Regions from separate parts of the Rhodoferax sp. ZS1R8 genome, predicted to be linked through region 4. Evidence: predicted binding sites of a transcription regulator. Region 4 holds the regulator's gene; each other region holds the start of a gene.

Region 1 (7,483 bases), on a different contig from region 4:
CTCAGCCACTTGCACCAGGGCCGGCTTGCTGTCAGGCACGTCCAGCTTGACCCAGGTGTAGGCGACCTTGATGTCAGCGCCATTGAACTCGTCGTTGCGTAAGCGGACTTCACCCGGTATGGGTTTTTCTTCCTCCGGCGGCGGGGGCAGGGCCTTCTCGCCGCTGAGGTACTCACCGGCGCTGCCCAGCACCTGGTAATACACGGTGTCGTTGTCGTCGGCGCGCAGCAGTTCGCGTGCCGGCAGGGGCAGTACAAACTGCGCTTTGTTGTTCGGGTTGACGGTGACCAACTGGGCCAACGCGCCGACGTTGTACTCCAGCGCGCGGTCAAAAGGCTTGCCGGCAATGCCCTGGGCCACCAGCCAGGTCAGTACCAGGCTGACCGGCCACAGCAGCAGCAGCGGCGTCAGCATCCAGTCCAGGATCTCCCCGAACAGGCTGCGTTGCTCGCGCTGGAAGATCTTCATGCGGCCTTTCCTGGACAGCGAGGCTTTAAGCAAAATTGGCCGATAGCCCCCGTCGGATGTGCGTAAGCCGCTCCTAATACAATAGCAATTGGAGTCTCACGCCGGACCGCCCCAAGCGGATTTAGCCCCTTCGGGGGGCAGCGACCCGCGCAGCGGCGGAAGGTGTGGGCCGCAAATCCGCGCCGGGCCGCCCCAAGCGGATTTAGCCCCCTCGGGGGGCAGCGACCCGCGCAGCGGCGGAAGGTGTGGGCCGCAAATCCGCGCCGGGCCGCCCCAAGCGGATTTAGCCCCCTCGGGGGGCAGCGACCCGCGCAGCGGCGGAGCGTGGGGGCCATCTCAGGGGGCAATTTTCTCAAGGCAGTAACCCAGGCCGCGCACGGTGGCGATGCGGATCGGGCCTTTCTCGATCTTCTTGCGCAACCGGTGGATATACACCTCGATCGCGTTGTTACTGACCTCTTCGCCCCATTCGCACAGGCGTTCCACCAGCTGGTCCTTGCTGACGAGGCGCCCGGCGCGCTGCAGCAGCACCTCCAGCAGGCCCAGCTCGCGGGCGGATAGCTCCACCATCTTGCCGTCTATCGTGGCCACGCGCCCGGCCTGGTCATAGGTCAGCGGGCCGTGTTTGATGGTGCTGCTGGTGGCACCCGCGCCGCGGCGCACCAGGGCACGCACGCGGGCTTCCAGTTCCTGCAGGCTGAAGGGTTTGGCCATGTAGTCGTCGGCGCCGTAGTCCAGGCCCTTGACGCGTTCATCCACGGCGTCGGCTGCGGTCAGGATCAAAACCGGTAGTGAGGAGCCGCGCCCGCGCAGCTTTTTGAGCACCTCCAAGCCATGCATCTTGGGCAGGCCCAGGTCGAGGATCAGCAGGTCGAACTCGGTGTTGGTCATCAAGGCAGCATCGGCTTCGGTGCCGCTGGCGACATGGTCGACTGCCGCGCCGGCACCGCGCAGAGCCCGCAACAGGCCATCAGCCAAGACCTGGTCGTCTTCGGCAATCAATATCCGCATGTCATGCCTCCCGACGAGCCGCCTCTAGGGTGGCATGCGCCCCCTTGGGGGGTAGCGTGAGCTTGGGGGTACATAGTTGCTCCTCGTTGTAGTCGTCGCAGCATTGCGCAAAGGCGGGTGTGGACGTGTTTTCTCCATTCTAGGCGTGCCCTCTTGGCTTGGCGCTTACAGGCGGGCGCTACGCTCCGCTGTAGGCTTCCAGGCCAATGGCCAATACGGTGGCTACTTCGTCGCCTACTGCCTGGCGTAATTCCAGTTCGGCCTGCTCCACGGCCGCGCGGTAGGCCTCCAGCCAGGCCAGGCCGGTGGCGGTAAAGCGCAGTTGCTGCGCCCGTGCATCCACGGGGTCAGGTTCGCGGGTGACCATGCCCCAGGCCTCGCACTGGTTTACCAGTGTGCCCATGGCCTGCTTGCTCATGCCGGCACTGCGGGCCAGCTCGGTCAGGCGCGACCCCTCGGTGGCCAGGTGGCGGGTGATGTGGATGTGCGCCGCCCCTACCTGCCCGCGCGTGACCAGATTGGCCAACCCCAGCGGCACGCCGGGGTGGTGGGCCATCAGCGCCAGGACGCGCGCGTCAAAGCGCTCCAATGCCAAGCGTAGCCAATGGCCCATGTGGGCCTGGCGCCAGCCGCTGCCGGGGTGAGAGGAGGTCCATTCAGTCATGCTATTAATAGTAATGCAAACTGACTAATAAAGTTGTTTACGGATTTCAACCCATGCCGTTAAACTACTGTTCAAGCATCCAGCCTGTGATTAATCCCAACGGCTGACATGCGCCCCAACATTGATTTTCAAGGAGATTTCCCATGGATGCACCCGTCAAGACCCCCAACAGCATGAACAGCGCCAACCCTGAAAAAGCCAAGGCCCTGCAGGTTGCCCTGGCTCAAATCGAAAAGCAGTTCGGCAAGGGCACCATCATGCGCCTGGGTGAAGGCGAAGTGATTGAAGACATCCAGGTGGTGTCCACCGGTTCGCTGGGGCTGGACATTGCGCTGGGCGTCGGCGGCCTGCCCCGCGGCCGTGTCGTCGAGATCTATGGCCCCGAATCTAGCGGCAAGACCACGCTGACGCTGCAGGTGATTGCCGAGATGCAAAAACAGGGCGGCACCTGCGCCTTTGTGGATGCCGAGCACGCACTGGACATCCAGTACGCGCAGAAGCTGGGCGTCAACCTGCCCGACCTGCTGATCAGCCAGCCCGACACCGGTGAACAGGCACTGGAAATCGTCGACAGCCTGGTCCGCTCCGGCGCGGTGGACCTGATCGTCGTCGACTCGGTCGCCGCTTTGACGCCCAAGGCCGAGCTGGAAGGCGAAATGGGCGATTCCCTGCCCGGCCTGCAAGCGCGTCTGATGAGCCAGGCCCTGCGCAAGCTGACCGCCCACATCAAGAAGACCAACTGCATGGTCATTTTCATCAACCAGATCCGCATGAAGATCGGCGTGATGTTCGGCAGCCCCGAGACCACCACCGGCGGCAATGCGCTGAAGTTTTATGCTTCCGTGCGCTTGGATATCCGCCGTACCGGCACCATCAAGAAGGGTGACGAGGCCATCGGCAACGAGACCAAGGTCAAGGTCGTCAAGAACAAGGTCAGCCCTCCATTCAAGACGGCAGAGTTCGATATTTTGTTCGGTGAAGGCATCAGCCGCCACGGCGAAATCATCGACATGGGCGTGACCGCCAACATCCTGGAAAAGTCCGGCGCCTGGTATGCCTACAAGGGTGAAAAGATCGGCCAGGGCCGTGACAACGCCCGCGAGTTCTTGCGTGAAAACGCGGCGCTGTCGATCGAAATCGAAAACAAGGTGCGCGAATCGCTGGGCATCCCCCTGTTGCCGGTGGCCGCTGCAGAACCCGAAGCCAAGCCCAAGGCTGCAAGCAAAAAAGCCGAGCAGCCCGCGTAGGGAGAGCGTAAGCAGCTATAAAAACAATAGCGATTTTGTAGCTGAATTTTTTTGGAAGCGTTGGCATGGTCACGACCACACCACCCTTGTCCCTGAAAGGCCGGGCGTTGCGGCTGCTCAGCGGCCGGGAGTATTCCCGGGCTGAGCTGGAGCGCAAGCTGGCCTCATTCGAGGAAGAGCCAGGCGCCTTGGCGAAGGCGTTGGACGAGTTGCAGGCCAAGGGTTTTATCAACGAGCAGCGCGTCGTGGAGTCGGTGCTGAACCGCCGTTCTGCCAAGTTGGGCACGGCGCGGATCCGTCAGGAGCTGCAGGGCAAGGGTTTGGCGCCCGAGGCTGTACTGGATGCGGTGGAGAAACTGCGCGCTACCGAAGTGGACCGGGCGCGTGAAGTCTGGCGCAAGAAGTTTGGTGAACCGCCGGTAGATGCGGCGGAGCGCGGGAAACAAATGCGTTTTTTGACCAGCCGCGGCTTTGGTGGGGACGCTATTCGGCGCGTGGTGTTCGGCGGCGGGGACGAGGATTAACTGCGTTCGCCCGCTGATGACACGGGGTATGGGTTTTGCTCCGTGTCCCCCGCCCGCTACGCGGGCTCCTCCTTTACCTGCGCAAAACCCATACCCCGTGCCATCAGCTCGAAAGCGGGTGCGCGCACCGAAGGAAGTCTGAAATCGTGGAGCGCCCCAAACCCGAAGGCCCGACAGGGCGGCGCGTTTTGCGCAGGTAAAGGAGGAGGCCATGCTTGCATGGCCGGGGGACACGGAGCAAAACGCGCCGCCCTGTCGGGCCGGAGCCAGCAGCCTCAGCTCTTTTAAAGCCCCAACATCAACTTGATGTTTTGCACCGCAGCACCAGACGCACCCTTGCCCAGGTTATCCAGCCGCGCCACCAGAACCGCATGCGCAAAGCCATCGGCCTCCGCATCATTGGCAAACACCCGCAGTTCCATCTTGTTGCTGTCGTTCAAGGCTACGGCATCCAACTTCTGGTCGGCCGTGGCGGCTTCTACTGTCACCCACTCGCTGCCTTCGTAATGCTTCTTCAAGGCATCGTGCAAATCCTGTGCCGTAGGCGTGCCGGGCAAAGTGTCCAGGTGCAATGGCAACTGCACCAGCATGCCCTGCTTGAAGTTACCCACCGAAGGTACGAACAAGGGTCTGCGGGTTAAGCCCGTGTAGCGCATGATTTCGGGAATGTGCTTGTGCTTCAACCCCAGGCCATACAGCTCCATCGGTGGCGCATTGCCAGCTTCGTAAGCCTCGATCATGGCCCTGCCGCCGCCGGAATAGCCGCTGATAGAAGGCAGGCACACGGGGAAATCGGCAGGCACCAGGCCCGCATCCACCAGTGGGCGAATCAGTGCAATCGCACCCGTGGCGTAGCAGCCAGGGTTGGCCACACGCCGTGCCTGGACCACGGCTTCGCGCTGGGTAGGTGTCAATTCTGGAAAACCGTAAACCCAGCCAGGCGCCGTGCGGTGCGCGGTAGACGCATCAACCATGCGGGGTCCAGGGCGCCCGGTTCTCCGCTCAATCGCGTCCACCATGGCGACCGATTCCACGGCCGCTTCGTCGTGCAGGCACAGCACGACCAGATCGGCCTGCTCCATCAAGGCTTGTTTGGCTATGGCGTCCTTGCGCAAGGCAGGGTCTATGCGCATGACTTCCACGCCCGGCGTGGTTTGCAGCCGTTCTCGGATCAACAGGCCGGTGGTGCCGGCTTCGCCATCAATAAAAATTCGCTTCATATCAAATAGGAGATCAACGGGTTGAGGAGAGTAGCCGGGTGGCGCACCAGAAAAGCGCTGTCAGGCAGCGATCAGATTGGTGCATTGCAACATGATACATTTCGGAGTTGATGTGTCCAGTGCCAGGTTTGTAACAAAATTGTTGCAATTTGGTGAAAATTCTCCAGCTCCCAAAGAGACGTCATGAAAATCCACGAATACCAAGGCAAAGAAATTTTGCGCCAATTCGGTGTGCCGGTGCCCCGCGGCATCCCCGCCTTCACAGTACAAGAGGCGGTGGAAGCTGCCCAAAAGCTCGGAGGACCTGTCTGGGTCGTCAAGGCGCAAATCCACGCCGGTGGGCGTGGCAAGGGTGGCGGTGTCAAGGTCGCCAAGACCATCGAAGACGTCAAGCGCATCGCGGGTGAGATCCTCGGCATGCAGCTCAAAACGCACCAAACTGGCCCAGAAGGCCAAAAAGTCCGCCGCCTCTACATCGAAGACGGCGCTGACATCAACAAAGAATACTACGTGTCCATCGTGACCGACCGCGCCACGCAAAAGCTGGCGTTCATCGCTTCCAGCGAAGGCGGCATGGACATCGAGGAAGTGGCGCATTCCACACCCGAGAAGATCATCACCGAGTTCATCGACCCGCTGACCGGTCTGGGTGCCGAGCAGGCCAAGAAGATTTCGGATGCCATCGGAATGCCCGCTGACTCCACCGCGCAGGCCGTGGACATTTTCCAGAAGCTCTACAAGTGCTACATGGACACCGACGCGTCGCTGGTCGAAATCAATCCGTTGAACCGCGACAGCAAGGGCAATGTGATGGCCTTGGACGCCAAGTTCAACTTTGACTCCAACGCCCTGTTCCGCCACCCCGAAGTGGTGGCTTACCGCGATCTGGACGAAGAAGATCCGGCCGAAGTGGAAGCTTCCAAGTTCGACCTGGCCTATATCAGCCTGGACGGCAACATCGGTTGCCTGGTCAACGGCGCTGGCTTGGCCATGGCGACCATGGACACCATCAAGCTGTTTGGCGCTGAGCCGGCCAACTTCCTGGACGTGGGTGGCGGTGCCACCCCCGAAAAGGTGACAGAAGCCTTCAAGATCATGCTGAAGAACCCCAAGGTCAAGGCCATTCTGGTCAACATCTTCGGCGGCATCATGAAATGCGACACCATCGCCACCGGCGTGATCACCGCCTGCAAGGCGACCAACCTGAATGTGCCGCTGGTCGTGCGCATGAAGGGCACAAACGAAGATTTGGGCAAGAAGATGCTGGCCGAAAGCGGCCTGCCCATCATCTCGGTGGACACCATGGCAGAGGCTGCGCAGGCAGCTGTTAAAGCGGTAAAGGGTTAATCATCATGTCGATCTTCATCAACAAAGACACCAAGGTCATTACCCAGGGTATCACCGGCAAGACCGGCCAGTTCCATACCGAGAAGTGCCAGGAATACGCGAACGGCAAGAACTGTTTTGTCGCAGGCGTGAACCCCAAGAAGGCTGGCGAGTCCATCTTCAACATCCCCATCTACGCGTCCGTCAAGGAAGCGGCTTCGGAAACCGGTGCTACCGTGTCGGTAATTTACGTGCCACCGGCTGGCGCCGCGGCCGCCATCTGGGAAGCCGTTGAGGCCGACCTGGACCTGGCGATCTGTATCACTGAAGGCATCCCCGTCCGTGACATGCTGGAAGTGCGTAACCGCATGAAAGCCAAGGAAGCGGCCGGCGGCAAGAAGACCCTGCTGTTGGGCCCTAACTGCCCCGGTTTGATCACCCCTGACGAAATCAAGATCGGCATCATGCCCGGCCACATCCACCGCAAGGGTCGTATTGGTGTGGTCAGCCGCTCCGGCACGCTGACCTATGAAGCGGTGGCCCAATTGACCGAAATCGGTCTGGGGCAGTCCAGCGCGGTTGGTATTGGCGGTGACCCCATCAACGGTCTGAAGCACATCGACGTGATGCGCGCCTTCAATGATGATCCGGACACCGACGCCGTCATCATGATCGGCGAAATCGGCGGACCCGATGAAGCCGAAGCTGCCCGCTGGTGCAAGCTGAACATGAAGAAACCCATCGTGGGCTTTATCGCGGGTGTGACTGCGCCTCCCGGCAAGCGCATGGGCCATGCTGGCGCCTTGATTTCTGGCGGTGCGGATACGGCCGACGCCAAGCTTGCGGTGATGGAAGAGTGTGGTTTTACAGTGACACGTAATCCGTCCGAAATGGCGAAGCTGCTCAAGGCACTGTTGTAATCACACCGCAGTCAGGGATTGCGGCTGCACGACGACCGCTGCCCTGAGCAGGACACCAGGGAAGCGCTCCGAACAGCATGTTTAGAGCGCTTCTTGCATTTTG
Region 2 (7,483 bases), on a different contig from region 4:
GACCCGCGCTTCTTTTTGCTGGCGCTGGCCAGTGGCATCCCATTCAACGGCATGTTTCTGTACATTCTTAGCGCGCCGGTTTTTCTGGGCGAGCATCTGCAACTGGAGCCGCAGCAATTCTTCTGGTGCTTTCTGATGACGATTGGCGGCATCATGGCCGGAGCCATGGTCAGCGGGCGTGTGGCCGGCAAGATCAAACCCGCGCGCCAAATCCGCATTGGTTTTTCCATCATGCTGGTTATTGCGGTACTCAACCTGGTGGCCAACCTGTTGTTCAAGGCGCATGTCAGCTGGGCGCTGTTCCCGCTGGGTATCTTTTCGTTCGGCTGGGCGCTGATGGTGCCCGTGGTCACGCTGCTGGTGCTGGACCTGCATCCGGACCGGCGTGGCATGGCCTCCAGCCTGCAGATGTTTGTGGGGTCTACGGCCAACGGCATCGTGGCCGGCGTGATCTCACCCCTGGTCATGCACTCCACCGTAGCGCTGGCGGCAGCATCGCTGCTGATGCTGAGCCTGGGGCTGGTGTCGTGGACGTATATTCGCCACCGCTGGCCCGAAATCGGGCATACCATTGCGCATGGCTAGGCTGTTCACACGTTTCGTTGTTGCTGCCGCGATCTGTTCCACCCTGCTCGGTTGGCAGGGTTCTGCACTGGCCCAGCAAGAGACCATAGACCGCATTGACGCCATCTATGTTTTGTCTGAGCGTGACAATGTCGCCGCGCTAAAAGACATTCGGGTCATGGGCGCCGAAATGTCGGCCACGACGCCATATGCGGTACAGCGCGAATACCTGCGCATGCGGATCAATCTCGAATTAGATTCCGCACAACTGGTCGCTGCCAAGACCTCTATTGCTCAACTCCTGGCATTGGCCAAGGCCCAGGCAAAGCCGGACGACATAGGTCTGGCGGCCGCCATGGATTTCGAAGCCTCCATCATGACGCGTGCGGCACAAAACGCTGCAGCCGTCGTCAAGCTTGACCAAGCAGAACCCCTTGCGCTGCGCTCTGCCGATGCCATGGTTTTATCGCAGCACTACCGTGTGCTGGGAGGGGCCCAGTTGGCCTTGGGTAAATTTGAGCCCGCGCTGGAAAGTTACTTAAAGAGTCTGCAATACGCCGACCAGCAAACCCGCCTTGCTAAGCAAGCCCGCCTGAGAGCACTCAATGGTTTGAGTTTGGTGTACGGTGCCATGAAGAACCACGAGAAAGCGCTGGCTGTCATCGGTGAGGGCATCGTGCTCGCCCAGGAGCTGGACTCCCGCAAAATGCTGGCCACGCTGTACCTGAACCAGGGCGGTGAGTTCGCCGAGTTGGGGCGCAACAAAGACTACGCTGAGGCCAATGATCTTGCCCTCAAGGTGAGCCGCGAGAGTGGCTTGGTCCGCGTGGAAGCCACCATCCTGAACAATATGGGTGACGGTTACCTGCGTGTTCGCAACTACCCCAAGGCCGAGCTGCTGGCCCGTCAGGCACTGGTCAAATATCGCGAGCTGGATGACCGCAGCGGCCTGATTTCCGCACAGTGCAATATTGGGTTTGCGCTGATGGGCCAGGGCAAGGTTGCGCAAGGCGTGGCCGAAGTTCGCACGGCACTCAAGAACGCGCACGATGCAGGCGCCATGTCCGATGAGGAAGACATCCTGGGCGAGTTGGGGCGGATGTACGAGCAACTGGGCATGTACAGCGATGCGGTATCCACGATACGTCAGCAGCAAAAGCTCAGCGAGCAACTTTTCAGATCGGACCGCGAAAAATCGGTTGCGGCGCTGCAAGAACAGTTTGACGCCGTGCAACGGCAAAAGCAGATCGAATTGCTGGCCCGTGAAAACAGCCTCAAAGACGCAACCATTAGCAACCAGCGTTTGCAGCAAATCATCACGGTGTTGGGCGCTGTCGTCACCGTGATGGGCGGGGTGTTTGTGTACCTGCTGTATCGGCGTGTGCGCAAGACCAACCAGAAGCTGCGCGAGGCCAACAAGCAGCTTGAGTTCCATGCCGTGCGCGACCCGCTGACAGGCCTGTTCAATCGTCGCTCCTTCTTCGAGCTGATGAACAAGCGCGCCCTCAATGGCACCGGCAGCCGCCGCGAAGACGACAACCCCGACGGAATGATGATCCTGGACATCGATCACTTCAAGCACATCAATGACACGCTCGGTCACGCGGGTGGCGACGCAGTGCTGATCGAGATTGCCAAGCGCCTGCGCAGCACAGTGCGCGACACCGACATGGTGATGCGCTGGGGCGGGGAGGAGTTTCTGGTGTTCTCGCCCAAAGCCAACGCTGCCCATCTGAAAAGCCTGGCGCAACGCGTGCTCAATGTCATCGGCAAGGAACCCATTGCGGTGGGCGACAAGATGATAGCCATCACGGTGACTGGCGGCTTCTTGTCGCTGCCGTTCTCCGGCCTGTCAGAGACCGATTGCGATTGGGAAAAAGCCATGCAGATCGCCGACATGGCGCTCTACCTGGGCAAGGTGAACGGGCGCAACCGCGCCTATGGTCTGAATCGCCTGCTGGCGCCGTTTGAGCAGGTCATGCCGGTTCTGGAGCGCGATATTACGGCTGCGCTGAATGCCGGCATGGTGGAGCTGGTCGAGGTGCTGGGGCCGGAGCCTGTTGTCAGCGCTGGGGCCAAACCAGCCTTGGCGGCTTGACCGTTTCGTAGTCAGTTTCAGCGTAAAACAGGCCGCCAGGCCTTGACTGTAAACGCTTGCATCGGCGTATACTGTACAAAAATACAGTTTCAAAGAATGCGCCCCCACCCATGTCTGCCTCTGCCCATTTGCCCTCCTGGAAGGGCGTCCACGCGGACGTCTGGCAAGCCGATGCGCTGGCCAGCGCGCCCGGTCGGGTTCTGGCCACAGGCGATGTCGCGCTAAACACCCAGCTGCCCGGTGGTGGCTGGCCACGGGGTGCCATGAGCGAAATCCTCCAACCTCCAGGCATACACAATGAATGGCGCCTGCTGCTGCCTGCCCTGGCCCACTGCGGATCCGGTGCCGTGGTGTTGGTGGGCGCGCCGCACTTACCGTTTGGTCCGTCTTTGGGTGCGCAGGGCCTTGCCACGCAGCGCCTGCTGTGGGTGGCCCCGCAAGAAGGTGGAAAAGCAGGCGGCAAGGGTGGTGCCCAGCGCCTGTGGGCCACCGAGCAGGCCCTGCGTTGCGCTGATGTGGATGCCGTGCTGGCCTGGCTGGTGCACGTCCGCCCCGAGCAACTGCGCCGCCTGCAAATGGCCGCGGCCGAATACGACAAGCTGCTGTTTGTGCTGCGCCCCGAACAGGCCCAACACGAATCCTCGCCCGCCGTGCTGCGGCTGTGGGCCGCACCTTCAGAAGACGGTGCCGACACGCTGGAGGTGCGCGCCCTCAAGCGCCGCGGTCCTCCGATGGACCAGCCCCTGCACCTGCCGGCCCGGGCCGCGCGGCTGGCCTGCCTGTTGCACGCAAACAGGTCCCCCACGCTTGCTACGCGCACTGCGCTGCCCCCCGAGGGCGCGCGCGCGACCGGCTATGCACTGGATCGCACTGCAGCCCGCGCCTGACGCCGCACCCGAAGCAGCGCTGGCAGACCCGCGCAGCGCCTGGGCGTGGTGGGCGCTGCAGTTCACGCCGCTGGTGGCGCCGGTAGAGGCTGCGCTGGTCATGGAGGTCTCGGCCAGCGAGCGCCTGTTTGGCGGTCGCGACGCCCTGTTGGACCAGTTGCTCAAGCCAAAATGGCCGCTACCCCTCGTGGAATGGGCGCAAGGCGCTACGGCTTTGATAGCACACGGGCGGCTGCAGTGTGCTGTGGGCTTTGGTGCCGACGCGCGTGATCTGGCGGCCGACGCCTTGCCCCTGCACACGCTGGCGGCCGCACGCGCCCATCTGCCCACGCTGGAGCGCCTGGGGCTGGCCAACTGGGGGCAACTGCGGGCGCTGCCGCGTGGTGGCTTGGTGCGCCGCTTTGGCGCAGACTTGGTGAACGCGCTGGACTGTGCCTATGGCCAGCGCGCCGAGGTTTACCCGTGGCTGGCGCTGCCCGATGTGTTTGACGCCCCGCTGGAGTTGTCGGCCAGTGTCGAAAACGCGTCGGCTCTGCTGTTCGGTGCCCGGCGCCTGCTGGCGCAATTGCAGCTGTGGTTGCGCGCACGCCAGCGTGGTGTGCTGGGCCTGGCCCTCGTGTGGGAGCTGGACGCCCGGCGCTCCAACGCGCTGCATGTGGACGCCCACCACAAGGGCAACGGGCAGGGCCGCCTGGTGCTGCGCACGGCCCAGCCCACGCAGGACATGCAGCACCTGGTCCGTCTGCTGGGCGAGCAACTGGCCCAGGTCACGCTGCCCGCACCCGTGCTGCACCTGCGCCTGCGCTCTTTGCAGACCCAGCCCATGGCCGGCGAGAGCATCAGCCTGTTGCCCGACGACGTACGCCACGGCGACAGCCTGCACCAATTGCTTGAGCGCCTGAGTGCACGCTTAGGGCCACAGCAGGTGCGCCGCGCCACGCTGCACGCCGACCACCGGCCCGAGCGCATGCAGCAGTGGCATGCGGCCACCGCCATGCCAGTAGGCAATATGCGCGAGGGTCAAGTAGCTGCTACTAAATCAGGAGCGGCTTACGCACGCTCCACGAGGGCTAGCGGCCTAAATGGCTTAGAAGCCCTCTACCCCAGCTGGCTGCTGGCCACACCGCTGCAACTGACCACCCACCAGGGCCAACCGCAGTACGAAGGCGGACCACTGGATCTGCTGGTCGGCCCACAGCGGCTGGAGGCCGGCTGGCTCGATGGCGAAGCCCACTGCGCACTGCGCGACTACTACGTGGCGCGCAGCGCGGTAGCGGGTCTGGTGTGGGTGTATTGCGAACGGCTGGGTGGACAGGCTGGCTGGTATTTGCATGGGTTGTTTGCCTGACACTGACGACTCAGATAGAGTGCAGACGTTGGAAGCCTTACGATGCGCTATAGAACTATCTTCACTCTGGCTGCAGCGGTCGCTACGCTGGGCCTTCCTGTCGCCCATGCAGCGCCCGATCTGGAGATCAGCGGGTTTTTCTCTGTCGTTGGCGGGCGTGTCCTCAGTGGCTCGTTGCATGGCCCCATGCCCGACAACCCCGATGTGGCGTGCCCCTGCTACATCGCGGATTACAGCAACTTCGGAACCTACAACACGGCTTTCTCGCTGGCCACCGAAAGCCGCATCGGCCTGCAAGCCAATGCCACGCTGACCGACAAGCTGAGCCTGACCGCGCAGGTTACCGCGCGCCCCCTTGATGCCAACGTGCAACTGCAATGGGCTTATGCCACCTACATCCTCAGCCCCACGTGGGATCTGCAAGTCGGGCGCAAACGTATTCCGCTGTATTACTACTCAGACTTTCAGGACGTTGGCGTGGTCTACCCCTGGGTGGGTTTACCGCCCGAACTGTATGGCTGGGATGCCACCAACTACAACGGCATCAGCCTGCGCAACCGCACTGCGGTGGGTGGTGTGTATGTCAACACCAGCGTATTTGCCGGCAGTGAGCAGATCAAGGACAACCGCTACATGTTGTCTTATGGGCAGCGCCACACCGATGTGCGCTGGGACAACATCGTCGGTGGCGACATAGAGCTGACACGCGGTGCATGGACCCTGCGCGCCATCGCCATGCAAGCCGACACCGCGTTCACCGACAAAGATGACCCGGCCAATGACTACAGCGAAAGCATGCAGGCCTATGGGTTGGCCGCCAACTACGAACACAACAACTGGTTCGTGCTGTCCGAGATTGCGACCAACATCCGGCGCAACAAGACCGGACCGCTGGCGGGGGTGACGATCAGCGTGCCCGCAGCGTCCATCGGCATTGGCTACCGCAGCGGCAAATGGACCACCTTTGCCAACTACTCGCAGTACCAGGAACTCAGCAGCGACACGGCGCTGCAGCCGAACTATGACTACCGCCACACCTCGTTGACGCTGAAGTACGAGCTGGCGCCCCGCAGCATCATCAAGACCCAGTTCGACACCTACTGGGAACCGGGCCCCGTCTATTCGGGCGATGCCAAGGTGTGGCGCATATCCTTTGACCGGACGTTTTGATGCGCATGCGCCGCGCAGCTCCAACACCACCATCCGTGTCCCGCTACGGGCGTGGGCTGGGGGCTGCCGTGCTGCTGGTGGCCATGTTGGTGGGCGCGCGCGCGTATGCCGACATTGCCGTCATCGTCCATGCCGACAACCCGGTACAAAACCTGACCACGCGCCAAACGGCCGAGCTATACCTGGGCCGCGTGCGCACCTTTGATACCGGCCAGTACGCACTCGTCGTCGACCAGGGCCGCGATGACCCGCTACGCAGCCGCTTCTTCAAGGACGTCAGCGGCATGTCCATCGGCCAGATCACAGCCTATTGGTCCCGCTTGCAATTTACCGGACAAGTGCAACCGCCGCGCAGCGTGGAGGGTGATGCCGCCGTACTGGACTTTGTGCGCCGTAATCCTACGGCCATTGGCTACGTCAGCTCGGTGCCTGCGCAGGATGCCAAGGTCAAGACCGTGTTGGTGTTGCGCGAATAAGCTGGGGCGTGTACATGACCATACCTCCCATCACTCCCAGCCCGCTGCGCACCCACCTCAAGCTCAAACTGGCCCTGCGCGTCACACTGGGGTCTTTGGTATTTGCGCTGATCGCCGGGGCGGCAATGTTCTGGACAGAGTTTGAACGCCAGCACACCGAAGCCTCAAACCTGCAACAACAGTTGGCCGCTACCGTGCAATCGTCCGCGGCGGTGGCGGCCTATGTCAACAACGAGGAAATCGCCCGCGATGTCGTCACCGGATTGCTGTCCAATCCCATGGTCGCGGCGGCTGGCATCGAAACCGATACCGGCGCCAGCGTGTTCAGCAGCCGACGCGTGGTCGGCAGCGGTGCGAGCGGCGATGCCACCACCCGTTACCCGTTGAAATCACCCGTCATGGCGGCAGAGACCATTGGCCGGCTGATCATTGAGCAAGATGTGGACTACATCAACGCGCGCGCTATGGCAGCGGCGCGTTGGCAGGCCATCGTGCTGGTTTTACAAATTACCATGTCGGCCTTGCTGCTGATCGTGTTGTTCGACTTTGTGGTGGCCCGCCCGCTCAATGCGGTGGCCCGTATGGTGGAGGCGGCGGTACCCGGCAGCGGCACCCGGCTCGACGTTCCCAAAGGCCACGCAGACGATGAAATCGGCTCCCTGGTGCGCAGCAGCAACAACTTGCTGGCCACCACCGAGCGCACGCTGGAAGACGAGCGCGCACTGCGGGCCACAGTCGAAAAAATGGAGGAGCACTACCGCCGCATTTTTGAGACAACCCACGTTGGCATCATGGTACTCAACCAACATGGGCAACTCATCAGTAGCAATCCGGCCCTGCTGTCGCGCATTGTCGGCATGGGGCCAGAGGCCGTGGAGCACGCCCAGGACCACCGCTTCATTGAGACGATTTTCACCGATCCAACTGCGGTCTGGGCCCT
Region 3 (7,483 bases), on a different contig from region 4:
CTGAGATGGAATTCGTGCTCGATCCTGGCGATATGCTGTATCTTCCGCCCCGTTACGCGCACGATGGCGTAGCGGTAGGGGAATGCATGACCTATTCCATCGGCTTTCGGGCGCCGAGCCGGGGTGAGTTGGCCGGCGAGTTATTGCAGCGTCTGGCAGAAGACGCTGCCGATGCAGTGGGCGATGGCTTGTACGCCGACCCCAAGCAAGCCGCCCTTGCGCAGTGTGGCGAGATCCCTGCCGCCTTGGTTGAATTCGCCCGCAAGGCGCTGGAAGACGCGCTGCGCGACCCGCTTGCCTTGCAGCGGGTCTTGGGTGAATATCTCACTGAGCCCAAGGGGCACGTCAGCTTCGATGGCGGCGAGGCTGATGGCGTGTCGGGCGGGCTGGTGCTGGACCGTCGCACGCGCATGGCCTACGACGCCAAACATGTGTTTATCAACGGCGAGAGCTTTTTGGCATCGGGCCGCGATGCGCAAATGATGCGTATGCTGGCCGACGAGCGGGCGTTGAACGCAGCTAGCGTCAAACGTCTGAGTGCGCCGGCGCATGAACTGGTGCTGGACTGGATGGAAGCGGGGTGGATCCATGGCGAACACGGATGACGACAAAAGCGAGGGTGATGTACTGAAAGGGCCGTTCAGCGGCCCCACGGCGTTTGCCAATATCGTGCGCGCAGCATTGGCCCGCGCCGCTCAGGAAGGCTGGCCGTCCATGGTGTGGAGTGACGCCACGTTTGAAGACTGGCCGCTGGGTGAACGTGCGGTGTCCGAATCCTTGCATGCTTGGGCCGGCAGCGGGCGCCATTTGCTGCTACTGGCGCGCAGCTACGACTCGGTGGTGCGCTACCAGCCGCGATTTGTGGCTTGGCGCAAGACCTGGGACCACATCATTGAATCCAGGGTGTGCAAAAACATCGACGCCAGCGAAATGCCCAGCGCCCTGTGGAGCCCTTATTGGGGCATGCGGCGCCTGGATTTGGTGCGCAGCACCGGCGTTGCCGACCTCGAACCTGCGCGTAGGGTGCTGTTGAAGGAAGAGTTGGATGAACGCCGTAGGCAGAGTTCTCCCGGTTTTTCTGCCACTACGTTGGGCTTATAGCGACGCGTTAAAGGGTTTTCCCGAGGGTTTTGCGGTATTCCTGTATACTTGTGGGTTAGGCAAAAAGAGATCGAATGCTTTTTGTCTGAGTCTGGGCGGCGTGCTGCTTTGGACAATTTCCGAAAATTGTTTCGTTAACTCACTCTAGTTTTTAAAAATGAACAAAACACTCGTCTTGGCAGCCGTTATCGCTGCCGCTGCCTTGGCTGCTTGCAGCAAGCCTGCTGAAACTCCAGCTCCCGTGGTCGTTGCCCCAGCACCAGCTCCTGCTGCTTCTGCTGTTGCTGACGCTGTCAAAGACGCCGGTGCTGCTGGTGCTGCCGCCGCTGCTTCTGCCGCTACTGCCGCTGCTTCCGATGTCGCTACCGCCGCCAATGCTGCTGCATCCGCTGCCCAAAAGTAATTCAAATTACTTGAGCGACAAAAAAGCCACCCAAGGGTGGCTTTTTTTACGTCTGCAATATCCCGAAGACTTCGGGATATTGCTGTCAGCTTTTATTTGATATCGTCGGCAATCACTTTGACGATGCGTTGCGCGCTAACCGATGTCTCTGGCGCACCCTTTGCGTCCAGCACCGACACCGTAGTTACATTGGCAGCGCTGCGCACAGCGATCTGGAACTTGGCAGCGTCGTTGGACTTGCTGCTGCTGAATAGTTTGCTGAAGAAACCGGGCTCGGTGTTGTCAGCGTTCAGCGGCACATAGCGAACAAAGTAGATGCCCTGTTTGCGGTCGCGGTCTTCCACCGTGAACCCGGTACGGTCCAGCGCCAGGCCCACGCGGCGCCAAGCGCTGTCAAATCCCTCTTCAATGCGCACAGCCGGTTGTCCATTTTCGGTGGACACCGATGCAATACTCTTCTTGGGCGCCGCGGTGCTCGTTGCTACCAGCGTCTTGGCTTGCGTCTCGGCTACTCCCAGTTTGACCATCAAGCGGCGCAAAAATTCGGCTTCCAGCTCCGGATCTGCCGCGCGGGGCTGCCACACCGTGCTACCGGACTCTTTGGAGGATGTCGTAGTCAAGGTTTCAATCATGCCGCGGTGGCTGATGAAGATCTCAGTTTCGCCGTTGGCATTGCGCTCCAGCCGGGTGCGAAATTTGTCGCGCTCCGCAGTGGAGTACAGCGAATCCAGCAATTTGCCCAGCGATGCGCGGATGAAGTCCTGTGGAATCTTCGCGCGGTTTTCGGCCCAATCGGTCTCCATGATGCCCAGTGTGTTCTGGTCCATGGCCAGCAGGAATCCATTTTCCTGCCAGAACTCTTTGACCGGCTCCCACAGCTTGTCGGCGGAGCGGTTGACGACCAGCCAGCGCTGGTTGCCGGCACGCTCGATGCGCACGTCACCCATCGCAACGGCCGCAACGGTCGGTACCGTCGAGGCTGTGGTGGTGGGTTGTCCAGCCTGGTAACCGGATGCCGATACGGTGCCCCCCACAACTGCGTAATGTGTGTCCTTGGACAGCTGGGTCAGGTCCGGCGGTACATCCAGTGACGGCACCTTCACGCTTTTGCCCGAGCTGCGATAGTCCACCTTGTCGGTTTCAAGAACGGTACAGGCCGACAGGGAAATCGCTACGCTGACAAGCGTCAATTTGAAAAAAGGGTTCACGGAAATCCTTGGAATGGAAAAGGAACTTAAATCAGACCGGTGGCGCGCATCACACGCTCCAGCGCCGGCTGATTGGCTTGCGTCAATTGGGTCAGTGGCAGGCGCAAGGCGTCTGTGCACAAGCCCATGCGGGCCGCGGCCCATTTGACGGGAATCGGGTTGGATTCTACGAAAAGTGTTTTGTGCAGCGGCAGCAACTGCAACTGGATCTCCATTGCACGCTGTACATTGCCGGCAATGGCGGCCACGCACAGCTCGTGCATCAAGCGTGGTGCCACGTTGGCGGTGACGCTGACATTGCCGTGGCCACCGCACAGCATCAGGGCCACGGCTGTGGGGTCGTCACCGGAATAAATGGCAAAGCCCTTGGGCGCTTCCTTGATCAACCACTGCGCGCGTTCGATATTGCCGGTAGCTTCCTTGATACCCACAATACCAGGCACCTGGGCCAGGCGCATGACTGTGTCATGGGCCATATCGGCAACCGCGCGGCCGGGCACGTTGTACAGAATAAGGGGAAGTTCCACCGCTTCGGCTATGGCCTTGAAGTGCAGGTACTGACCCTCCTGGGTGGGCTTGTTGTAGTAGGGAACTACCTGCAGTTGGGAGTCCGCACCGACCTTCTTGGCAAAGCGTGCCAGCTCTATGGCCTCGGCCGTCGAATTGGCGCCGCAGCCGGCCATGATGGGCACGCGCTTGGCAGCCTGCTCAACGGATACGCGAATGATCTCGCAGTGCTCTTCAACATTGACCGTCGGCGATTCACCCGTGGTGCCCACAACGCCTATGCAGTCCGTGCCTTCGGCTATGTGCCAGTCGATCAGTTTGCGCAGCGCCGGGTAGTCCACGGAGCCGTCTTCCTGCATGGGCGTGATCAGCGCGACGATGCTGCCGGTGAGGGGGCCAGGGTTAGGGTTCATGTCGGTCATTTGTACGGTAATCGATTATTTTAGCGAGAGTGCGCAGCGCTCCAGTTTCGCCGGTCCGGCCGAGGCCGGGGCTGGCCGCAGGGCCGCTATGCGCTGCACGTTGCGGGGCGGGTCTTGCAGGTAGCCGTCTTCGTAGGCCACCACCTGCAGAGCCGCGCACGCCCGCAGAAGTTCACCCGGCTGCAGTAAAAAATCGGGCCTGCTGGGCCTGCCCAGGGCTTCATTGCCTGCTGAAAACGTCTCGTAGAGCAGCACGCCGCCAGGCGCCACGCTGCGAACTATCGTGTCCAGCAAGGGGCGCCACAGGTAATTGGTGGCCACTACCGCGCCAAAGGTGCGCAGCTGCCCATCAACGGTGTGCAGGGGCCAGGCCGCGCCTTCAATATCCGCGCACACCAGTTCGGCTCCGGGCACGCGCTCGCGGGCTTGTTCAATGGCACGGTCGACGCCGGTCACCGGGTGGCCCTGCTCGGCAAACCAGGCCAGGTGCCGCCCCGACCCGCAGGCCACGTCCAGTACCGCGGCGCCGGGTTCCAGCAGATGCGTCCAGCGCACCACCCACGCGGAGGGCTTCAAAAGCAGGCCCACACCTGGTTGGCCATCTGCACCATGAAGTCCGGTCGGGTGTACAGCGCAAACACCCCCGCCAGCGCGGCCAACGTCAGCCCGGCGAAGGCCAGGCGCTTGCGCGGTGTCATGGTGTGACCGCGTCGCGCGGCAGGCTGCGGTTGATTGCGGCCTCTTTGACCGGCAGATTGACCAGCGCAGCGGCTACGCCCAGCGCAATGGCGATGTACCAGACGATGTCGTAGCTGCCCGTCTTGTCATACAGATAACCACCCAGCCACACCCCCATGAAGGAGCCGATCTGGTGGCTGAAGAACACAAAACCGCCCAGCATGGACAAATGCGCCACACCAAATATCTGCGCCACCGTGGCATTGGTAGGCGGAATGGTCGACAACCACAGCAAACCCATGACACTGGAGAACACGTACACACTGGCCGGCGTCAGCGGCGCTAATAAGAAGATACTGATGGCAACCGCACGGGAGAAATAGATGAATGCCAGAATGTTTTTCTTCTGCATCTTCTGGCCTAGCACGCCGGCGGCGTAAGTGCCAAACACGTTGAACAGGCCGATCAGCGCCAGCGCATAACTGGCCACCTGCGGCGACAAGCCCTTGTCTTTTAAATAGCTGGGCATGTGCACGCCAATGAAAACCACCTGGAAACCACAGACAAAGTAGCCTGCCATCAGCAATTGGAAGCTGGGGTATTTGAAGGCTTCGCGCAGCGCCTGGACGATGGTCTGCTCGCGGGGTGCACTGGTGGCGCCACCGAGCGCGGGTTCCCGCAGCCCCCACGCCAGAGGAATCATCAACAACGACGCCACGCCAAGCATTACCAAGGCCTCTTGCCAGCCAAAGTGGCTTATCAAAAAGCCCTCCGTAGGCACCATCAGGAACTGCCCGAAAGAGCCCGCAGCTGCCGCCACGCCCATGGCCCAGGAACGTTTGTCCGCGCTCACATTACGGCCAATCACACCATAGATGACAGCATAGGTCGTACCGGCCTGCGCCATACCGATCAGCACCCCGGTGCTCAGCGAGAACAGCAGCGGCGTGCTGGCATGGGCCATGCCCACCAGACCCAGCGCGTACAGCAGCGAACCCACAATAATGACCCGAAACGCTCCGAAACGGTCTGCCGCCATGCCGGCAAAGATGCCGGAGATGCCCCAAGCCAGGTTCTGAATGGCAATGGCAAAGGCAAAGGTCTCCCGCGTCCACCCCTGGGCCTGGGTAATGGGTTGCAACCATAGGCCGAAACCGTGGCGTATGCCCATGGACAGCGTGACGATGACGGCACCGCAGGCCAAAACCTGGGCGGTGGAGAGCGGTTTGGAAGCGTGTTGCATCGCCGCATTGTGACCAATGCCAGCCCCCTGCGCTGGCAACCCAACAATGCCGTTCTCCCTACTCGCTGTATTTGCATACAGTTGTGTTAGGGTGGGGCGATTACAATCATCGCCCTATGTCCGTCAAAGCTACCCCCGAATATTCAGAAGGATCCATCCGGGTCCTCAAAGGTCTGGAGCCCGTCAAACAACGTCCGGGCATGTACACCCGCACCGACAACCCGCTGCACGTCATCCAGGAAGTACTGGACAACGCGGCCGATGAGGCCCTGGGCGGCTTCGGCAAAAAGATCAAGGTTACCGTCCATATGGACGGCTCCGTCGCCATTGAAGACGACGGCCGCGGCATCCCGTTCGGCATGCACCCCGAAGAAAAAGCACCAGTCATCGAGCTGGTGTACACCCGCTTGCATGCCGGCGGCAAGTTCGACAAGGGCAAGGGCGGCGCCTACAGCTTCTCCGGTGGCTTGCACGGCGTGGGTGTTTCGGTAACCAACGCGCTGGCCAAGCGCCTGGAGGTCACCTCGTACCGCGAGGGCCAGGTTGCCACCATCGTCTTCGAGCATGGCGATGTGACCCAAGCACTGCAGACCCGCAAGATCGGTGAGGGTGACCGCAAGACGGGCACCACGGTGCGCGCCTGGCCCGACGCCAAGTATTTTGAATCAGCGGCTCTGCCGATGAACGAGCTGACCCACCTGCTGCGCAGCAAAGCGGTGTTGATGCCCGGCGTCAGCGTGTCGTTGTTGGTCGAGAAGACCAAAGAAACCCAGACTTGGATTTTCAAAGGCGGCCTGCGCGACTACCTGACGCAAACGCTCAACGGTGACCCAGTCATCCCGCTGTTCGAAGGCGAAGGTTTTGCCGACAGCCAGAGCGACAACTTTGCAGAGGGCGAGGGCGCTGCCTGGTGCGTGGCCTTCACCGAAGACGGCCAGCCGGTGCGCGAAAGTTATGTCAATTTGATCCCCACCAGCGCTGGCGGCACGCACGAAAGCGGCTTGCGCGACGGCCTGTTCACTGCCGTCAAGAGCTTTATCGACCTGCATTCGCTGCTGCCCAAAGGCGTCAAGCTGATGCCCGAAGACGTGTTTGCCCGCGCCAGCTACGTACTGTCCACCAAGGTGCTGGACCCCCAATTCCAAGGCCAGATCAAAGAGCGCCTCAATTCCCGCGACGCCGTGCGCCTGGTCTCCAGTTTTGTGCGCCCAGCGCTGGAACTGTGGCTGAATCAGCACGTAGACTACGGCAAGAAGTTGGCGGAATTGGCAATCAAAGCGGCCCAAAGCCGACAAAAAGCCGGCCAAAAGGTCGAAAAGCGCAAAAGCTCGGGCGTGGCTGTGCTGCCCGGCAAGCTGACCGATTGTGAAAGCAAGGACACGGCTTACAACGAGGTCTTCCTGGTCGAGGGCGATTCCGCAGGCGGCAGTGCCAAGATGGGCCGTGACAAGGAAAACCAGGCCATATTGCCCTTGCGTGGCAAAGTGCTCAACACCTGGGAGGTCGACCGCGACCGCCTGTTTGCCAATACCGAAATCCACGACATCTCGGTGGCAATTGGCGTCGATCCACATGGCCCCAATGACACACCCGACATGTCCGGCTTGCGCTACGGCAAGGTTTGCATCCTGTCGGATGCGGACGTGGACGGCTCCCATATTCAGGTGCTGTTGCTGACTCTATTCTTCCGCCACTTCCCCAAGCTGATTGAATCCGGTAACGTATTTGTGGCCCGTCCGCCGCTTTTCCGTGTCGACGCGCCGGCGCGTGGCAAGAAGCCCGCATCCAAGGCATACGCGCTGGATGAAGGCGAGTTGACCGCCATTTTGGACAAATTGCGCAAAGAAGGCGTACGCGAGGGCGCGTGGAGCATCAGCCGCTTCAAGGGCCTGGGGGAAATGAATGCCGAGCAGCTGTGGGA
Region 4 (7,483 bases):
CAACTGTCGCGTGCCCGTGTTTGTAGGACCCACACGCTACGCGGCTGCCACCGCCCTGCTGGCCCGCTACCCCGGCACCCGCGTCATCGTCTGCGACGATGGCCTGCAGCACTACGCGCTGTACCGCGATTTGGAAATCTGTGTATTCGACGACCGCGGCTACGGCAATGGCTGGCGCCTGCCCGCCGGTCCGCTGCGTGAGGGCTGGCCACGCCAAACCGTCACCCGGGCGGGCCAGCGTGTGGATCGCCTGCTGACGTTGCACACCGGTAACCGCCCCGCATTTGCCGGCTACAGCGCAGAGCGGCGTCTCGCACCGTTTGCCGTGGGAAGGGATGGCGTGCAGGTTGCTCTGGAGAGTCTGCGCGCCCCGGGTGCCAAACCATTGGTGGCGCTGGCTGGCATCGCCCAGCCTGAGGCATTCTTTGCGATGCTGCGCGCCCTCAACTTGCCGCTGGCCGAAACTGTGGCACTCGCAGATCACTATGATTTTGATAGTTGGTTACGCCCGTCCCACGAGGGCTACAGGCTGATTTGTACCGAGAAAGATGCAGCAAAGCTGTGGCCACTGGTGCCGGACGCGCTGGCCGTGCCGCTGCTGTTCACTCCTGAAGCGGCCTTTTTCGCTGCCCTAGACGCAGCGCTGGCCCCACAACTTTCCACAAAGCTATCATCTGCCCATGGACACCCGACTACTTGAACTCATCGTCTGCCCCGTGACCAAGGGCCCTCTGGAATACGACCGCGAGAAGCAGGAGCTGTGGTCGCGCAGCGCGCGCCTGGCCTACCCCGTGCGCGATGGCATTCCGGTCTTGCTGGAGAACGAAGCACGCACGCTCAGCGACGACGAACTCGGCCTGTAGTCGTCGTCCACATGGCTTACACCGTACTCATACCGGCACGGCTGGCCTCTACCCGTTTGCCGAACAAGCCGCTGGCCGACATCGCCGGCACCCCCATGGTGGTGCGTGTGGCGCAACGGGTGCGCTCCGGCGTACCGGCCAACGCCCGCATCGTGGTCGCCGGCGACGATCCTTCCATCCTCCAAGCCTGCCAGCACCACGGCATTGAAGCCATCCTGACACGACAAGACCATGCCTCCGGTAGCGACCGCCTGGCAGAGGCCTGCGAGCTGCTCGCGCTGCGCGAGGACGAGATCGTTGTCAATGTGCAGGGCGATGAGCCGCTGATAGACCCTGCCCTGGTGCAAGCAGTCGCCGAAGTGCTGCAAGCCCAACCATTGGCCAGCATGGGCACCGCCGCACACGCCATCGACAGCGTGGCCGATTTCACCAACCCTAATGTTGTCAAGGTAGTACTGGATGCGGCCGGCATGGCCCTGTACTTCAGCCGCGCACCTATTGCCTGGTGGCGCGATGGCTTCGCGCAGGGTGTGCGGACATTGCCCCAGCCGGCACCGCTGCGCCACATCGGCATCTATGCCTACCGGGTCGGCTTTTTGCGGCTGTTTCCGCAACTGCCACAAGCCCCCGTCGAAGTGACCGAAGCGCTGGAGCAGTTGCGCGCCATGTGGCATGGCCACCGCATCGCTGTTCATGTGAGCGCGCATGCGCCGGGGCCAGGGGTAGACACTCCGGAAGACTTGGCGCGGATACGGGCTGTTTTTGTTGCCAACAGCGGGTAAACCGTAAGTTAAGCGCGCAGTGGTCCATGCTATTCTCGGGTGGCAGCCGCGTGCCGTGGCGCCCCATTCGGGTGCAGCCTGCCGCGCCAAAGGTTTTTGTTCTATCCGAGGGTATCCATGAGACTTATTTTGTTGGGCGCGCCAGGCGCGGGCAAAGGCACGCAAGCCACCTTCATTTGCCAAAAATACGGCATTCCCCAAATCTCCACTGGCGACATGCTGCGTGCCGCCGTCAAAGCGGGCAGCCCGTTGGGTCTGGAAGCCAAAGCCGTCATGGCTGCAGGTGGGTTGGTCAGCGACGATCTCATCATCAACCTCGTCAAGGAGCGTTTGACGCAGGCCGATTGCGCCAACGGTTTCCTGTTTGACGGCTTCCCCCGCACCATCCCGCAAGCGGACGCCATGAGGGCCGCCGGTGTCGCGCTGGACTATGTGGTAGAAATCGACGTGCCCTTTGACGCCATCGTAGAGCGCATGAGCGGACGCCGGTCGCATCCTGCATCGGGTCGCACCTACCACGTCAAGTTCAATCCACCCAAAGTTGAAGGTGTGGACGATGTCACGGGCGAGCCGCTGATCCAGCGCGACGACGACAAGGAAGAGACCGTCAAGAAGCGCCTGGACGTCTACAGCGCCCAGACCCGCCCCCTGGTCGAGTACTACTCCAGCTGGGCCGTCAAAGACCCCGCCGGTGCGCCGAAGTACCGCGCCATCAGCGGCATCGGAGATGTCGACGTCATCAAGAGCCGCATTTTCGAGGCCTTAGGCAGCTGAGCGGGCGATCTCCATCTAGAAGGCCGCTGCTGCGGCCTTTTTTACGCCATCAGTTCCAGCATCAGTGCAATGCGCGCCTTCAGCGGTGACAGGCCTTGTGAATCCGGCAGATCCCCCTGTTCGGAGCCCACCACCACGGCGCCATATGCACAGCGCGTAGACCGCACAACCCGAACACCGCGCAGCTGTGCCTCCCGCAAGGCAGCGTCCAGATCCGCATGGATGGTGCCGTTGCCGGTGCCCGCAACAACAATGCCCCGCACGGGCTGCGCAGAATCGGACGGCGCAGCACAGAGTGCGCGTACCGTAGCCCCGGTCGCGCCGGCGTAGCTGGGGACGATTTCGACGCGCGGCCAAGCTGCGTTGGACAGGGCCGCCAACGGGAAGTCCTGCGCCAACACCGTGCCCACCGGACAGGCATGCACCCACCGCACCCGTCCCTCCTCCACAAAGGCCAGCGGGCCCGCATCGCCTGAATCGAAAGCGTTGAGGCGGTAAGGGTGCACTTTCTGAACATCGCGCGCCGCGTGGACGGTACCCGCGCACGCCACCAGCACTCCATGGGCAAGCGTCGACCGTGCGACCGCAACGGCATCGAGCACATTCTGCGGGCCATCAGGCGCCAGCGACGAGGCCGGCCGCATGGCGCAGGTCAGCACCACGGGTTTGTCCGCCAGTGCGGCACGCGGCAAGACGCTTGACAAAAAGAATGCCGTTTCCTCCAGGGTATCCGTGCCGTGCGTAATGACTACAGCGTGAACCTCCGGCTGCGCCAGGTGGTGCGCAACGCGTTCGGCCACCGCGCGCCACTGGGGCCAACCCATGTCCTTGCTATCCACCTGGACCACTTGCTCGGACAAGAAATCATAGTCACCCAGGCCCTGCCGCAGGCCGGGTATGGCCTGCAACAAATGGTCAACCCCGACCTGCGCTGCGGTGTAGCCCACGTTGTCGCTGGCCTGCGCCGCGGTCCCAGCGATCGTGCCCCCAGTACCCAAAAACACCATCTTTTTCAACATATTTGCGCTTTCCACTTGCAAACAAAATAAAACTGGTTAAAAATACAGCTACTGGATACCGAAACAGTGTGTATAGACCAACAGCTACCCGGCCCAGAACCAAGGAGTCAGCATGCTTGAAAGTCCTAAACTTACCGCACGGCAGCAACAGATCTTCGATCTGATCCAAAGCGCCATCGCACGCACTGGTGCCCCGCCCACACGTGCCGAAATCGCCACTGAACTCGGCTTCAAATCTGCCAATGCGGCGGAAGAGCATCTGCAAGCGCTGGCCCGCAAGGGTGTGATCGAACTGGTCAGCGGCACATCCCGCGGCATCCGGCTCAAAAGCGACACCCTGCGCTCCATTAACGAATCCCGTCTCAAGCAGTTTTCCCTGCCACTGCCCGGCCTGGCCCAATTGGCCTTGCCACTAGTGGGCCGGGTTGCAGCTGGTTCGCCCATTCTCGCCCAGGAACATGTGGACCAAACCTACTACGTGGAAAACAGCCTGTTCCAGCGCCAACCCGATTACCTGCTGAAAGTGCGCGGCATGTCCATGCGTGACGCCGGCATCATGGACGGCGACCTGCTAGCCGTACAGGCCACCAAGGATGCCAAGAATGGCCAAATCGTTGTGGCACGCCTGGGTGACGAGGTCACGGTGAAGCGCTTTAGGCGCAACAAACACCTGATCGAACTGCATCCTGAAAACCCGGACTACCAAACCATTGTGGTGGAGCCCGGTGAGCCTTTTGAAATCGAAGGTCTTGCGGTCGGTTTGATCCGCAACACCATGCTCATGTAATTCCGCACGAAAGCAACCATCCATGAACACCGCTTTATTTGCCAATTCCGATTTCTTTGGACCACTGCAGAGCCTGATGCGCTGGTGGTCCGCCAGCCGGATTCCGGTTGTGGGTGTACCACTTCCCAAGCGGGAAGTTCGGAGCTACGCTCCTAAATCCATAGCTGCAAATGACCCGTTGGCGAGGGCTACAGCTCAAAATAACGTAGTGCGTATGCCACTGCGTGTGGTTCGTGTCGTCGAAAGTGGACAATCCCGTGCCAGCGTAGGCCGCATGGTGATATCCGGCCGCATGGCTGACGTGTGTGCCGAACTGGACCGCCTGGCTGCGCGCGAGGCTGCCTTGTCATAAGTTGATACCTTGGTACGCGCTGCGGGCGCTTTGACAGGGCACAATTGCATCCATGAATATTGTGATTCTGGATGACTACCAAGATGCCGTTCGCAAGCTGGAATGTGCGGCAAAGCTAGAGGCTTACCAAGCCAAGGTGTACACCAATACGGTCAAGGGCATCGGACAACTGTCGGTCCGGCTCAAAGACGCCGATGTAATCGTTCTGATCCGCGAACGCACCCATATCAACCGCCAGCTCATCGAGAAGCTGCCCAAGCTCAAGATGATCTCCCAGACCGGTCGCGTCAGCGGTCACTTGGATGTGCAGGCTTGTACCGAGCGTGGCATCGCAGTGGCGGAGGGCCTGGGTTCTGGCGTTGCACCGGCAGAGCTGACTTGGGCACTCATCATGGCAGCCATGCGCAGGCTTCCCCACTACATCGGCAACCTCAAACATGGCGCTTGGCAACAGTCCGGCCTGAAGGCAGGCTCCATGCCGACAAATTTTGGCATCGGTAGTGAGCTTCAGGGCAAAGTTTTGGGCATCTGGGGCTACGGAAAGATTGGTCAACTGGTCGCCGGCTACGGTCGGGCATTTGGCATGAAGGTCGTGGTCTGGGGCAGCGAAGCATCACGCGAAAAGGCTCTTCAGGACGGCTATGGCGCCTCGCCCAGCCGCGAGGCATTTTTTGAACATTGCGACGTTTTGAGCTTGCACCTGCGACTGAGCGACAGTACGCGCAATCTGGTCGACCATGCCGATCTGGCACGCATGAAGCCGACAGCACTGCTGGTCAACACGGCACGTGCTGAACTTCTGGACACCCACACGCTGATCAGTGCGCTGAACCGGGGGCGCCCCGGCATGGCGGCAGTCGACGTTTTCGACAGCGAGCCGGTATTGCAAGGCCATGCGCTATTGCGTTTGGAAAACTGCATTTGCACGCCACACATTGGCTATGTAGAGCAAAACAACTACGAGAAGCTGTTTGGTGCTGCTTTTGACAACGTGACCAATTTCATCAAGGGCACGCCGACCAATATCGTCAACCCCGGCGCTTTGCAGGTGAGGCGCTAGACGAGGGGGGCAGCAGATCTGCGCTGTCAAATTCGATCAGATTGCCAGGTGGCTCAGTTATGTCAAGGTCGACAGCAGTGTCGGCTTGGTTGTCACCAGTCGAAGAAACCGGTTGTGTGGCGTCAGACAAGGATGCCTCAACATGGGTTGCTTTTGCAATGCTGAAAGGCATGAACCCCGAGTCAAACGACGCGGACGCAATTCTTTTGGCCACGCCATGCAGCATCAACAGGTCGCGCAACGCGCCCAGATCAAAAAGCTGGGAATTGCTGGTGCCATTGTCCGAGCGCACCAGACAGCTTTCGATGTAAGCCACGGCCTCTTCGGTGGGCCAAAGTGCAACGATGCGCTTGCAGACGTGGGGGTAAGCCTCCAAACCGCTTCCGGGTTGGTTGAAATCCGTGTAGATCGGCACATATCCGTTGAACAGGGTGTTGAAGCTGTTGCGGTAGCGGTCGTACTCCATCTTGCGCCCCAGCGTATGGAGTATTTTCAATAAATCGAGATAGACCAGGGGATCGGCAGCATCCACATCACTTGCCATGCTCTCGCTGAGCAGTGCGATGGCTTCGTCGTGTTGGCCGAGTGTCAGGAAGAATTCTGCCTGTTGGCGAACGTCCAGCATCTCCTTGGTGTTCACGGAGCGCAACGTTGCGGACATGCTGTTGGCAAAGTCAGCTTGTCTGACTACCTTGGCGGGGGACTTACTGGAAGCCGCATTTCCACTGCTGGCGCGTGCATCGGATGACACCCTGCCTGGCTTCGGCTCCGTCGGAGCATCTAACTGCAAGTCGACATCCACCTCTGTGACGCGGGGAGCCAGCTTTCCGACGGGTGGCTCTTGCGCGATGGGACGCGAGACCTTCGCTTGGGTTTGCAGCTGCGGGTCGTTATCGTCCCGGCTTCGCCCTCGCGTTACGCCTTGGTCCATGTCTGCACGGTCCACGCTGTCTGCCTCGTCGGACGCGCCTGCCTCATCGCGCCACCACGGTCCGCTGTCCAGCCCACGCTTGCGCACGCGCAGCCAAGCATAAACGAGCCCTACACCGCACAGCAACAACACCATCAGCAGCGCATAGACTACAGGATTGGTATAGCGCTCGGCCTCCGCCCTGCCTAGCCGCTGGGTGATATCTTCCAGTATTTGGCGATTTTTGACCGTTGTGTCGCGCAAGCCTTCGAGGCCTGTTTCCAGCTCACGTGTGCTGTTATCGGCGTTTTGCACATCCTGCGGCGTGGTGTTCAGTGAGCGCCAGAGTGCGGCAGTGCGCGCCCTCTTTTGCAAATCTTCCCCCGCCTCAATTGCCAGTTCACTGCTCAGCTTTAGTGCGGGTTCGCGTTCCTGGCTCTGGCCCCATGGGTCCAGCTCCAGGCGTGAACGGCGACTAGGCCTTTTGGCGGCAAGGAATGCGGATTTGGTCGCCGCGACTGCCTGATCGGGCTTGGCAGTTGGACTGGCAGCAACGGGCTTGGACTTTCTTGGCGGCCGCTCCACCGCGGTTGAGTCCTTATCGGCGGGGGCGAGGGGCCGGGCGGTAGCTGCAGCAGCTACCGGCTGAGATGCCAACTGCACGCGCGAGAGGTTCGCTTGCGGTGCAGCTTCTGGCGCCAATTCAGCCAGCAGAACATAGCGCCGGCTGGTTTTGCCGTCACATCCGGCCCGCACATAGACGGTGACGACCGGTTCGTCGACCACACTGGCGGCCGAGACCGTCACATTGATCGTCTGTGTCTGGGGCAGAGATTCGCTGCCCACACCGACCCGGCTGGCATCCTGCCGGTTGTCCCCATAGAACACGTCCGTCTCAAAACACAGCGCGGACGCGCCCTCCCCCGACTCGACATG

Evidence for each region. Region 4 encodes LexA, which represses DNA repair genes until DNA is damaged. Its sites were predicted from a motif close to ACTGTATNNNNATACAGT; they were not measured.
Region 1: recA (recombinase RecA) is a predicted target of LexA. The motif match lies at 2,210-2,227, and genes of this name have one in related genera.
Region 2: imuA (translesion DNA synthesis-associated protein ImuA) is a predicted target of LexA. The motif match lies at 2,733-2,750, and genes of this name have one in related genera.
Region 3: AC097P_RS11140 (DNA topoisomerase IV subunit B) is a predicted target of LexA. The motif match lies at 5,627-5,644, and genes of this name have one in related genera.

Annotation. Positions count from the first base shown of each region.
Region 1 is NZ_JBWMBA010000001.1:1,008,525-1,016,007, forward strand. It holds gene AC097P_RS04720 (sensor histidine kinase N-terminal domain-containing protein) at 1-468, opposite strand, end outside; gene AC097P_RS04725 (response regulator) at 805-1,479, opposite strand; gene AC097P_RS04730 (MarR family winged helix-turn-helix transcriptional regulator) at 1,658-2,143, opposite strand; gene recA (recombinase RecA) at 2,287-3,390, shown strand; gene recX (recombination regulator RecX) at 3,456-3,914, shown strand; gene argC (N-acetyl-gamma-glutamyl-phosphate reductase) at 4,199-5,134, opposite strand; gene sucC (ADP-forming succinate--CoA ligase subunit beta) at 5,318-6,481, shown strand; gene sucD (succinate--CoA ligase subunit alpha) at 6,487-7,380, shown strand.
Region 2 is NZ_JBWMBA010000002.1:71,077-78,559, forward strand. It holds gene AC097P_RS06375 (multidrug effflux MFS transporter) at 1-585, shown strand, start outside; gene AC097P_RS06380 (GGDEF domain-containing protein) at 578-2,662, shown strand; gene imuA (translesion DNA synthesis-associated protein ImuA) at 2,773-3,549, shown strand; gene AC097P_RS06390 (DNA polymerase Y subunit UmuC family protein) at 3,518-4,897, shown strand; gene AC097P_RS06395 (hypothetical protein) at 4,940-6,067, shown strand; gene AC097P_RS06400 (type 2 periplasmic-binding domain-containing protein) at 6,067-6,543, shown strand; gene AC097P_RS06405 (diguanylate cyclase domain-containing protein) at 6,558-7,483, shown strand, end outside.
Region 3 is NZ_JBWMBA010000003.1:56,234-63,716, reverse strand. It holds gene AC097P_RS11180 (JmjC domain-containing protein) at 1-605, shown strand, start outside; gene AC097P_RS11175 (hypothetical protein) at 589-1,101, shown strand; gene AC097P_RS11170 (hypothetical protein) at 1,259-1,504, shown strand; gene bamC (outer membrane protein assembly factor BamC) at 1,597-2,712, opposite strand; gene dapA (4-hydroxy-tetrahydrodipicolinate synthase) at 2,739-3,632, opposite strand; gene AC097P_RS11155 (class I SAM-dependent methyltransferase) at 3,657-4,217, opposite strand; gene AC097P_RS11150 (hypothetical protein) at 4,214-4,339, opposite strand; gene AC097P_RS11145 (MFS transporter) at 4,336-5,562, opposite strand; gene AC097P_RS11140 (DNA topoisomerase IV subunit B) at 5,679-7,483, shown strand, end outside.
Region 4 is NZ_JBWMBA010000005.1:273,027-280,509, forward strand. It holds gene lpxK (tetraacyldisaccharide 4'-kinase) at 1-700, shown strand, start outside; gene AC097P_RS18545 (Trm112 family protein) at 681-863, shown strand; gene kdsB (3-deoxy-manno-octulosonate cytidylyltransferase) at 875-1,645, shown strand; gene adk (adenylate kinase) at 1,763-2,419, shown strand; gene AC097P_RS18560 (asparaginase) at 2,461-3,438, opposite strand; gene lexA (transcriptional repressor LexA) at 3,551-4,225, shown strand; gene AC097P_RS18570 (hypothetical protein) at 4,248-4,577, shown strand; gene AC097P_RS18575 (D-2-hydroxyacid dehydrogenase family protein) at 4,630-5,637, shown strand; gene AC097P_RS18580 (hypothetical protein) at 5,606-7,483, opposite strand, start outside.